4 regions of the Staphylococcus pseudoxylosus genome follow, and region 1 is predicted to be linked to each of the others. Evidence: predicted binding sites of a transcription regulator. Region 1 holds the regulator's gene; each other region holds the start of a gene.
The links. The regulator Rex, encoded in region 1, represses fermentation and respiration genes when NADH is low (regulators of the CRP and FNR family bind a similar motif). The targets are predictions, from matches to a motif close to TTGTGAAATATTTCACAA.
Positions count from the first base shown of each region.

Region 2: the regulator Rex is predicted to act here: its motif matches at 1,477-1,494, upstream of LG295_RS03605 (formate/nitrite transporter family protein).
Region 3: the regulator Rex is predicted to act here: its motif matches at 1,561-1,578, upstream of LG295_RS09475 (cytochrome ubiquinol oxidase subunit I).
Region 4: the regulator Rex is predicted to act here: its motif matches at 2,035-2,052, upstream of pflB (formate C-acetyltransferase).

Region 1 covers NZ_CP085024.1:1,045,478-1,048,701, reverse strand. The annotation lists gene LG295_RS04890 (sulfurtransferase TusA family protein) at 250-474, opposite strand; gene LG295_RS04885 (YeeE/YedE family protein) at 496-1,584, opposite strand; gene LG295_RS04880 (redox-sensing transcriptional repressor Rex) at 1,800-2,447, opposite strand; gene LG295_RS04875 (ABC-F family ATP-binding cassette domain-containing protein) at 2,593-3,224, shown strand, end outside.
Region 2 covers NZ_CP085024.1:804,392-807,615, forward strand. The annotation lists gene LG295_RS03595 (hypothetical protein) at 1-165, opposite strand, end outside; gene LG295_RS03600 (hypothetical protein) at 165-521, opposite strand; gene LG295_RS03605 (formate/nitrite transporter family protein) at 593-1,423, opposite strand; gene LG295_RS03610 (amino acid permease) at 1,736-3,124, shown strand.
Region 3 covers NZ_CP085024.1:1,977,812-1,981,035, forward strand. The annotation lists gene LG295_RS09470 (cytochrome d ubiquinol oxidase subunit II) at 1-187, opposite strand, end outside; gene LG295_RS09475 (cytochrome ubiquinol oxidase subunit I) at 184-1,539, opposite strand; gene LG295_RS09480 (glutaredoxin domain-containing protein) at 1,738-1,968, shown strand; gene ptsP (phosphoenolpyruvate--protein phosphotransferase) at 2,173-3,224, opposite strand, start outside.
Region 4 covers NZ_CP085024.1:1,167,143-1,170,366, forward strand. The annotation lists gene pflB (formate C-acetyltransferase) at 1-2,015, opposite strand, end outside; gene purU (formyltetrahydrofolate deformylase) at 2,420-3,224, opposite strand, start outside.

The DNA of each region.
Region 1 (3,224 bases):
TAACTACTAATATCTTTGAAGCTTTTTCTATTTATTTGGTCATGATACTAGCAATATTAATGTTAATAATTGGAATCTATATATTAATTACAAATATTAAAAAACAAAATTCTGACTAAAAAATATATAATAAAAATGATCGAACTCAAAGCATAGCTAGGAATCCGACCATTTTTATTTTACTTATTATGTTGTCTAATTGACTAAGTGAAGTTCACTTGCAGTGTCAATCTCAACTATTACTCTTAATTAAGCTTTTTGAATTGTAATTGTCCATGATGCATCATCTAACTGTTCATAATTTGTAACTGGATAGCCTTGCTCAGCTGCCCAATTTGGTAATGCTTCAGTTGCTTGCGTACAATCAAAATCTATTTTTAATTCATCACCATTATCTAACGTGTTCATTTTCTTTTGTGCTTCTATTAACGGGAATGGACAAACCATTCCAACTGTACCTAACTCGTGTACCATAATTTGTGCCTCCTATAATAATTATATTGTTTGCGTTTGTGACGTTACAGGTTCATTTGAGGTTTGCTTCTGCGCTTTTTTCATAGGTCTGATAAATACAAAATAACTCATTGTCCAAGCTCCTAAGATCATTGAAGCAAGTGCAATCCAACCTTTCCATGACATCGTTGCTGTTTCTACTAGTCCATTACCGATTGAACAACCACCTGCTACTGAAGCGCCAAATCCCATAAGCACGCCACCAATCATACTGTTACGAATCGTTTTTTTATCTGGTAATCTCCATTTAAACTCTCTTGCACCTTTAGCTGCAATATAAGACCCTAGGAATATTCCAAGAACTAAGAAAACACCCCAGTCTAATAATTTCAAATCACCAGTTACAAAGAACTGTACTAGATTAGCGGATGGTGTTGTAATACCTAGCCCATACATTCTTCCTGTAGACTCACTTACTGGCCATGCAATTAACGCGATGAGTCCTACTGCAATTGCAGCCACAAAGGGATGGTATTTCTTTTCAAATAAATAATGACGCATACCTGTGAATTTCTGTTTTAATTTAGGAATAGCAAATTTAGGTTTCGGTTTGCGTAATGTTTTGACTACGAAAAATACTGTAATAGCTGTAAGTAATGCTACCCATATCCATGTCGGTATCCCTGTAGTTTGTGACATACTCGTATTAACATTTGTAGGCTTATTTAAACCATCCATGAATGGTAACAGTAAACCATATTTCGTAGCTGCCGAAGTAAATGCATAGGCGATAAGTGCCACCCAACTACCTATTAAACCTTCACCTGCTCTATACCATGTACCGGTTGCACATCCACCAGCTAATATAATACCTAAACCAAATATAAATGAACCTATTACTGTCCCAATAATAGGGTAAGTTGACTCAGGTATTTGTACCAAACCAGTTGAAGTCAAAATGAGCAATCCTATACTTTGAACTGTAATAGCTATAAGTAATGCATAAAACATTTTGTTACTCTTTTGAATATACATATCTCTAAATCCACCAGCTAAACAAAACCGTGTTCTTTGCATAACAAAGCCTAAAAGACTTCCCACAATAATGCCGCTGATTATTAACCAAGTCATATTAATAACCTCTTTTCCGATAAAATCAATAAGATTAATAATATTAGAAATCGTATAAAATTTCAACCTTGCAACTCACAATTTTTAACTTTCTGCTAACTTATACAGTAATAATTTTTCGAAATTCAAATTAAACATCCATAAAAAAATAGTTTTTTATAAACACAGCACACTGAGTGTATTACTGTATCTATAAAAAACTAACTAATTATTTTTTATTTATTGCTATAATTTTTCATAAAAAATAATAAAGACTGTAATTCAATACCTAAATCAATATGATGTACTTGAACGTCTGATGGCGTTAGTACACGACTTGGTGTAAAGTTAAGTATCCCTTTAACACCTGAATCTACTAATACGTCAGCTACGTTTTGAGCCGCTTCTTCAGGCGTAGTCAATATCACTACATCTATATCTTCTTGTGATAATATTTCCTTTATTTTATCAAATGAACTTACTGTCACTTTACCTATTTGTGTCCCAATAACCTCTTCACGAATATCGAATGCTTCAGTTATAGTCATTTCATCATGTATTGAAAAGTTATATGTTAATAATGCTTTACCTAAGTTCCCTACACCTACAATTGCAATTTTAATCTCGTCATTTTCGCTAATTTCATTTTTAAAAAAATGTAATAAGCTATCAATATTATAGCCATAGCCTTTCTTGCCTAACTCGCCAAAATAAGAAAAATCTCTTCGAATCGTTGCAGAATCAATATTTAAGCCTTCACTGATGGCTTTAGAATTAACTCTATCAATGCCTTTAGATTTTAATGTATTGACGAATCTATAATATAACGGTAAACGTTTCAATGTGGCACGAGGAATCTTTTCGCTTTGATTAGCCAAGATCATTTCCCCCTAATTCATTATCTGTTATTCATTAATCTTATAATCACTACAACATTATACATGACTGAATAATAAAAATAAACAATGATAGTTTTAACAACACGCTGAATACTGTAGAATGATAATGAATAGAGAGGTGCAAAATCAGATGATATTATTACAACTCAATGATTTAACTAAATCATTCGACGGCGAAGACATTTTTAATAATGTGGATTTTGAAGTTAAAACGGGTGAACGCATTGGTATTGTAGGTCGTAATGGCGCCGGAAAATCTACATTAATGAAAATAATTGCTGGTGTTGAAGATTATGATAGCGGTCATATTTCTAAGAGTAAAAATTTAAAACTTGGTTATCTAACACAGCAAATGACATTAAATACAGATCAAACTGTATTTGAAGAAATGTCTAAGCCGTTTGAGGCAATGAAAAATTTAGAACGAGAAATGAAATTGGAAACAGATTGGTTAGCGCAACATGCGGATGAGTATGATACTGAGACATATAAATCTCATATCGATCGCTATGAAGCATTATCCAATCAATTTGAACAACAAGATGGCTATCAATATGAAAGCAAAATTAAAACAGTCTTACACGGACTGAATTTTAGTGAAGCGGATTTCGACCGACCTATCAATGACTTTAGCGGCGGCCAAAAAACAAGATTATCTTTGGCACAAATGTTATTAAGCGAGCCTGATTTATTACTTTTGGACGAACCCACCAACCATTTAGACATGGAAACGACCCAATGGTTAGAAAGTTATTTAAATTA
Region 2 (3,224 bases), 240 kb from region 1:
TAATGTTACACAAACAAGAACAAGCAGTATAGCATCTATACCTATCATGATAGCAAACCGGGGGTTCTTTTCTCCGGTTTCTTTTGTTTTTTTATAGGCTTTCAAATTTGGAATTAAGCTTACAATTAATAAAATAATTACAACGATTCCTAAAATTACACTCATTATTTGTCACCACCGTTTTGATTTTTTGTTAGAAATTCCCAAACGTAGCCAGCAATAACACCTAAGATTAATCCAATAATAATTCCAGCTTTTATTGCTGAAAAGAGCGCACTTATGATAATCGCGATTAATAATGCAATCGGAATAGTTATACCAAATTTATATTTTCGTTCTGGAGAATTTACAATAGAAAACAAAGTATAATATAAAATACCAAAAACAAAGATAACCATTACACTTTTTAATATTAAAGGGCCAACTGAACTGTCAGATTCACTAAAATAATTTAAAAAGAAAAATAACACACCAAATATAATGGAAACCGTAAGCGTACGTTTCATTAAGTGTTTATTCATATATAACTCCTTTGTAATAAAATCTACTGAAAATTATACCATATAAAACAGATGAATTATTGTATTAGCAGTTATCTAGATATATTACGTTCATATTGGTGATGATCATTTAAATAAGCATAAAACAACCCTATAATTAATCCGCCTCCGATGTAATTGCCAATACCTGCACCTAATAAATTGATGATAACAGGCATAAGTGCTAATTCACTACTTTGATAGACTAAACCACCACCAAATAATACAGAGTTATAAACCACGTGCTCATAACCCATAAATGCGAATATAGATACACCAAACATCATAACGAACATTTTAGCTAAAACATCGTCTATTTGCATTGCTATAACTAAAGAAATATTGATGAAGAAATTAGCAAAAATTCCTTTGATCAATATTGCAGTAAAACCAGCAGTTAAAGTTTTATGTTCAATTGTATGTTCTAATTGTATTAACATGTCAGTGGTCATCACATCAGAATGATGTAATAATAAGAAAAATAAAAAGCCACCCAATGCATTACCAATAAAGCATAATGTGAAAATTTTAAAAACTCTAGTAGGGCTGATGACATGATAATATAACCCCACTGTAAAATACATGAAATTACTCGTCAGTAATTCTGAATTGGTAAATAAGATAAGTACTAGAGCAAAACTAAATGCTATAGATGCAATGATATTTATAACGCCAGAAGGTAGATGAGTGTCTAGTGATGCTTTAATAAGTAAAACGAAGACTGTAATGACACCTAGAATAAAACCAGCCATTATGGCACGAAGTAAATAGCGTTTAAAATAAAAACTTTGTAAAATGTCTTTAGTTTTGATGGTGTCAACTACGTGGTCAATCCAAGCTTTTCCATAAAATACTTTATCCCATTTAATGTTTTTTTCGTTCATTTTTTATCCTCACTTTCTATAATTATTTATAAGTATACTATGGCAATAATATTTTGTGAACTTTTTCACAAATTCTACATGAATTTATTTAGACTTAAATTTTTGCTCTGTTTTTATAGTTGATTTAAAGAAAAATAATTTTTTTAAAAAGCTTTACTTTTCAATGTAAAACAGTATACCGTTGACAAACAAGCGTGTAAGCACTTACATAACTCGAAAATAATTGTTTTAATTTTTTGAATTTATAGTATAATAGCGACATAATAAGTGGATTTACTACCACTTATATTTGAAAGAGATGGGGTTTGAATGATGAAAGATAATAATGAATTACAGAGGGGACTAGGTGCACGTCAAATGCGTATGATTGCACTTGGTGGAACGATTGGTGTAGGACTATTTATGGGAGCTACAAGCACTATAAAATGGACAGGTCCTTCTGTTATATTTGCATATTTAATTGCAGGTATATTTTTATTCTTAGTAATGAGAGCAATGGGAGAGATGGTTTATTTACATCCAACTTCTGGTTCTTTTGCTAACTTTGCAAGTGATTACATACATCCAGTAGCAGGTTATCTAACGGCTTGGAGTAACGTTTTCCAATGGGTAGTTGTAGGTATGAGTGAGGTTATTGCAGTCGGAGAATATATGAACTATTGGTTCCCAGATTTACCACAATGGATACCGGGTGTTATTGTTGTAGCGTTATTAGCCGGTGCAAACCTTGTATCTGTTAAAGCGTTTGGTGAATTTGAGTTTTGGTTTGCGATGATTAAAGTAGTTACAATTATTTTAATGATAGTGGCAGGTTTTGGTCTTATCTTCTTTGGTCTAGGAAATGGTGGAGAAGCAATCGGTCTCTCGAATTTATGGGCACATGGTGGGTTTATGCCTAACGGTTGGATTGGCTTCTTCTTTGCACTTTCAATTGTTATCGGTTCATACCAAGGTGTTGAATTAATTGGTATTACTGCCGGTGAAACAAAAGATCCACAAAAAAATATCAAGAGCGCGGTTAACGGTGTTATCTGGCGTATATTGATTTTCTATATTGGTGCAATTTTTGTAATCGTTACAGTTTATCCGTGGAATGAATTAGGAAACATTGGTAGCCCATTTGTAGCTACGTTTGCTAAAGTAGGTATCACTTTTGCAGCTGGATTAATCAACTTTGTTGTACTTACTGCTGCGATGTCAGGTTGTAACTCAGGTATATTTAGTGCTAGCCGTATGTCATTAAATTTATCTCAAAAAGGAATGTTACCTAAATTCTTTGGGAAAGTTATGAAAAATGGCGTTCCTATTTGGACGGTGCTTGCAATTGCAACAGGTATTTTAATTGGTGCTTTACTTAATGTAATCTTGCCGTTATTTATCAAAGGTGCGGATAGTGTATTCGTATATGTTTATAGTGCTTCGATTTTACCTGGTATGGTACCATGGTTCATGATTTTAATTAGTCATTTAAGATTTAGAAAAAATCATCCTGAAGAAGTGGAAGGTCACCCATTTAAAATGCCAGGTGGCGCATTTACAAACTACATTACGATGGCGTTCTTTATTATGGTATTAATTGGCATGTTATTTAATAAAGAAACTGTGGTTTCAGTAGTTATTGGTATTGTATTCCTATTGTTTATGACCATGTGCTTCTTCTTGAAGGGCTACCATAAATTAAGTAAAGATCAACAACTTTAAATCATAAAAATCTAATACGATATCATAGATTATTATAAAGTCCCACTTCTCAATTTATTGAGTTAGTGGGACTTATGCATGAGCGTTAGCTCAGGTAATC
Region 3 (3,224 bases), 930 kb from region 1:
AGAACACATTTGTTACTTCCCATACTGGATTAAGATAACGAGCGATTAAATGATTAATTTTCTTATCTTGCTTCGTAATTTTTGCATGTAGTGTAAAAAAGCCTGCACCAAAATCAATTGAGGCGATAATGATGTAACAGAATAAGAAAATCCAAAGCACTGAAATACCAATGTAAGCAAATATCATTCTGCTTCACCTCTTTCTGAAGCTAATGCTTCAACGTCTTTATATGCTGGTTTATGTCTAAACATACGAATCAATACATAAGCAGAAGTAACCATAAGTACGATATAAAGTAAACCAAATAATATCGTCACGAGTGTAAGGCCACCTGCTTGTGTTGCCGCATCAGCTACTTTTAGATAGCCACGAACCAACCATGGTTGACGACCTTGTTCTGTTAAGAACCACCCAAACTCAATTGCCAACATTGCCGCTGGTCCAGTCAATAAAGCACCATATAACATCGGTTTAGAATGTGTGAATTTCCGTAATTTTTTAAACACAAGCGTCAACACGTATGCGCCTGATACTATAAGGCAAAATACACCCATAGAAACCATTAAGTCAAAATAATAATGTACAATCATAGGTGGATGTAATTCCTCAGGGAAATCATTTAAACCTTTTACTTCTGTATTTGTATTATTATCTGCTAAGAAGCTTAAAATACCAGGAATTTTAATTGCACCTGAAACTTCTTGTGTTTTTTCATCTAACGAGCCAAATAATATTAAATCTGCATTCGATTCTGTATCAAAATGCCATTCATATGCTGCTAGCTTTTCTGGTTGCTCTTGATGTAAGAATTTTGCTGACAAGTCTCCAGCCAGCATTGATCCCAAGGTAAATACTACACCTAAAATCATAGTTAATTTAAGTGCTTTCTTATGATACTCAGTATCTTTTTTAAATTTATTTTTTAACAATTTAAATGCTGCAATAGCAGCTAATACAAATGCCATCGTCATTAATGCAGTGGCTACAACGTGAAATGAACGTATTAAAAATGAATCATTAAACATTGCTGCTAGTGGCTCTACATTTACCATTTTTCCATTTTGCATTTCAAATCCAGCAGGTGTATTCATAAATGAGTTAACTGCTGTGATAAAGAATGCGGAAAATGACCCACCTAATATAACTGGAATGCTTATAAGAAAATGTGTCCACTTCCCTTTAAAACGATCCCAAGTATATAAGTAAATACTCAAGAAAATTGCTTCAAAGAAGAAAGCAAAAGTTTCCATAAATAACGGTAATGCTATAACATGACCACCCATTTGCATAAAGGTTGGCCAAAGTAACGACAATTGTAAACCAATTATAGTACCGGTTACAACGCCAACTGCCACTGTAATGGTATATCCTTTGGACCATCTTTTAGCCATAGCTGTATATGATGGATCATTTTTCTTAATCCCTAAAAATTCAGCAACAGCAAACATGACCGGTACACCTACTCCGATTGTTGCAAAAATTATATGAACTGCGAGTGTCATCGCAGTTAGAAAGCGTGCTAATTCAACTGAATCCATAATATCACCTTTTTTATTTATTTGTGACAAAAATCACAACGTCCATTCATTATAAACTGCTTTACATTTTTTTGAAATAAATTGCGCTCAAAATAAAGTGACAAATTAATGACCAATAGCATGTAATTTTTAAACTTGAAATATTTATTAAAGTTTTTTATATTTAAGTAAATTACGATGGAGAAAGGACATAGTACTATGACTGAAATTATTATTTACACCCAAAACGATTGCCCACCTTGTACATTTATCAAGAATTACTTATCAGATAAAGCAATTGACTATATTGAAAAAAATATTAGCAATTCAAAATTTAGAAACGAAATGATGGATTATGATGCATTTGCTACACCATTTATCTTAATAGATAGCGAACCAATGTATCAAATTGATATGGATAAAATCAATCAACGTTTGAATTTAAATTAGTTACCCTTCGCCATCCCATTAACTTATATATCAAACCTAACTCAGAAAGTTGCATTTTACAATAATTGTGTATTAAAAGATTTGAATAATCAAAAAAACTGTTCACAAAGTTATTTAACTCTGTGAACAGTTTTTTTAAATGTAGCGAAGCATTAAAGTAATTCAACACTTATATGCATTCGCTTACAAAATTATTCAAAAATTTTATTTCGCGTATTGTTCAACCAATTCTTGTACTTCTTCTGAAGTCGCACAATTAATTGCTCTATTCGCTAGTTCTTCCATTTCATTTTGACTTAAACCTTTGATTTGTCGACGCGCTTTCAATATAGATGTTGCACTCATTGAAAACTCATCTAAACCTAGGCCTAGTAGCAATGGAATAGCAGTTTCGTCTCCAGCCATTTCTCCGCACATACCAGTCCATTTACCTTCATTATGTGAAGCTTCAATCACTTGTTTTACTAAACGTAAAATTGAAGGATTGTATGGTTGATACAAGTAAGAAACACGTTCAGACATACGATCAGCAGCCATTGTATATTGAATCAAGTCATTTGTACCAATGCTAAAGAAATCAACTTCTTTAGCAAATACATCTGCTAAAGCAGCAGTAGATGGTATCTCTACCATAATACCTAATTCAATATCATCAGATACTTCAATGCCTTCGTTAGTTAAATTTTCTTTTTCTTCTAATAACAATGCTTTTGCATCGCGGAACTCTTTGATTGTGGCAACCATTGGGAACATGATATTTAATTTTCCGTAGGTAGATGCACGTAATAATGCTCTTAATTGCGGTCTGAAAATATCTGGTTGATCTAAGCATAAACGAATTGCACGATATCCTAAGAATGGATTCATTTCTTCAGGTAAATTTAAATACGGTAACTCTTTGTCGCCACCGATATCTAAAGTACGTACAACAACACGCTTATCTTCCATTGTTTCCAATACTTTTTTATAAGCCTCAAATTGTTCATCTTCAGTTGGCATTTCATCTCTACCCATATATAAGAACTCAGTACGGTATAATCCAATACCTTCTGCGCCATTTTCGATAACACCTTTTAAGTCATCTGGTGTACCTATATTAGCAGCAAGCTCTACATGCGTTCCATCAGCTGTTGTTGATGGTTCATCACGTAATTGTTGCAACGCTTGCTTATCTTCAAAGAAACGCTCACGTTTATTTTGATACGCTATAACTTCATCTTCAGTTGGGTCAATAATTACTTCACCAGTTAAACCAT
Region 4 (3,224 bases), 120 kb from region 1:
AATTTTCCTAATGATTTAGGAACGATACTAAATGTATTTGAAATACCGTCTTTGCAACAATCATAAGGGATTTTTGCAACAGAACTTAGCGATGATAATGCACCTTTTTGATCTCGTCCATGCATTGGATTAGCGCCTGGAGCAAATGGTTCACCAGCTTTTCGTCCATCAGGTGTATTACCGGTCTTTTTACCATAAACGACATTTGAAGTGATTGTAAGTACACTCATCGTATGCTCAGAATTACGATATGTTTTATGACTTCTTAATTTAGTCATAAAGCGTTCTACTAAATCTACGGCAATATCATCTACACGAGGATCATTGTTGCCATATTTAGGAAAATCTCCATTTATTTCAAAATCAATTACTAAACCATTTTCATCACGGATTGGTGTAACTTGAGCATATTTAATTGCTGACAATGAATCCGCAGCAACTGATAATCCTGCGATACCTGTTGCCATTGTACGTATAATATTAGTATCATGTAACGCCATCTCGATACGCTCGTAACTGTATTTATCATGCATATAATGAATAACATTTAAAGAATTGATGTAAACGCCTGCTAACCAATCCATCATCTTATCAAATTTTTCAAACACTTCATCGTAATTTAATACTTGTGAATTGATAGCTTCATATGACGGTCCGACTTGCATACCAGATTTTTCATCTTTTCCACCATTAATTGCGTATAATAAAGTTTTAGCTAAGTTTGCACGAGCACCAAAGAATTGCATTTGTTTACCAATTTTCATTGCAGATACACAACATGCAATACCATAGTCATCACCGTATGATTCACGCATTAAATCATCATTTTCATACTGTATTGAACTTGTTTTTATACTCATTTTTGCACAGTAGTTTTTAAAGTGGGATGGCAATTGTACCGACCAAAGTACAGTTAAATTTGGTTCTGGTGCAGGTCCTAAGTTGTCTAATGAGTGCAAGAAACGGAATGAGTTTTTAGTTACAAGTGGTTTACCATTAATTCCTATACCACCAATTGATTCAGTAACCCAAGTAGGGTCTCCAGAGAATAATTCATTATAATCTGGTGTACGTGCGAATTTCACAATACGTAATTTCATAATAAAATGGTCAATTATTTCTTGAACTTCACATTCTGTTATCGTGCCATTTTTTAAATCTCGTTCAGCATAAATATCTAAGAATGTAGACGTGCGTCCTAAACTCATAGCAGCACCATTTTGTTCTTTAATAGCAGCTAAATATGCTAAATAAAGCCATTGTACAGCTTCTTTAAAAGTAGTAGCAGGGCGACCAAGGTCAAAACCGTATGTTTTACCTAATATTTTCAATTCTTTAAGTGAGCGATATTGTTCTGATAATTCTTCGCGCAAGCGTATAACATCTTCTGACATTTCAGTAGACATAGTGTTAAAGTCATGCATTTTTTCTGCCATCAAAAAGTCAACGCCATACAGTGCAACACGGCGATAGTCACCAATGATTCTCCCACGACCATAAGCGTCAGGAAGACCTGTTATAATACCAGCTTTTCTACAATTAAGCATTTCCTTAGAGTAGGCATCAAACACGCCTTGATTATGTGTTTTACGATAATCTGTAAATATTTTTTCAGTTTCTGAATCTAACTCATAACCATATGCTTCGCAGGCAGCTTTAGCCATACGAATACCTCCAAATGGTTGCATAGATCGTTTAAATGGTTTCTCAGTTTGGACACCGACAATAGTTTCTAAATCTTGGTTTAAATAACCAGCTTCATGTGAAGTGATTGTAGAAGGCACTTTAGTATCCATATCCCACATGCCACCACGTTCACGTTCTTCTTTGGATAAAGCCATTACTTGATCCCACAGCTTGGTTGTTGCCTCAGTCGGTCCTTCTAAAAATTGTTCATCACCTTCATATAGTGAGTAGTTTAGTTGGATAAACTCACGAACATCAACATGGCGATTCCAACGTCCACTTTTGAATCCTTGCCAAGCAATTTCGTGTAATTTTTCTTTTTCTAACATTTTTTCTCCTCCATTCATTTTGTTAATAATTTCACAAACATTGTAACATTATCCTTGTTAATGTTTTCACAATATTTGTGAAAGTTTTTAATACAAACTGTGAACGATTTGAGAAACTGTAAGAAGTTATATGACAGTTTTATAATATTGTGTATCTGTTATACAACAGATGAGGACTGCGGTATTATTAATGAGTAAAGGAAAGGCATGGATGAAGGTGAGTATAAAAGTGAATATAAAAAATAAGAAACACAAAAATAGCCACTTTTATATTTAGTGATTAGTGAATAAAAGTGGCTTAATAAATCGTAGATATATAATAGAAGGTTTTAGAAATTAAATTGTGCATAAATTTATATTAATCATTATGATAACAGTAATTAGTACACTTTATATACACAATATTAATTAAAAACGATTGTTTTATTGCCATCATTTACGATGACTTTATGTTGAACATGATATTCAACTGCTTGAGCTAAAACAGAAGATTCAACATGACGTCCAATTTTACGTAAATCTTGTACGTTATAACGATGATTAATACGTGTGACATCTTGGTCTATAATTGGTCCTTCATCTAAATCAGAAGTTACGTAATGACTTGTTGCACCGACTAATTTAACGCCGCGTTCCCAAGCTTGTTTGTATGGGTTCGCTCCAATGAATGAAGGTAAGAAAGAATGGTGTATATTAATAATTTGATTTGGATAATGACTTACAAAATTATCTGTAAGTATTTGCATATACTTAGCTAAAACGATTAATTCTACTTCGTGTTTTGCGCAAATATCTAATATGTTTTGTTCAACAACTGCTTTATCATTATTACTTGGTACATAGTAAAAAGGGATATTAAAAGATTCAGCAAAATGTCTATTGTTTTCATGATTACTGACAACACAAGTGATTTCAGCAGGAATTTCTTTACGTTGAACTCTTAATAATACTTCATTAAAAGCATGGTCTTCTTTTGATACAAATAATGCGATTTTTGTTTTATCACTTGTATCAAAAATATCAAAATTAATATCATTTTGACTTAAAGTGTTTTCTAGAGCTTCTTTCAATTGTGTTACTTTTTCAAACTCAAATCTTAAAAATAATTTCCCTTCGGTATCTTGTGCATGATCGTACTCAGTAAAGTGATCAAGATGTAAAATATTAGAGCCGTGTTCTGCAATAATATTTGCAATTAATGACGTTATA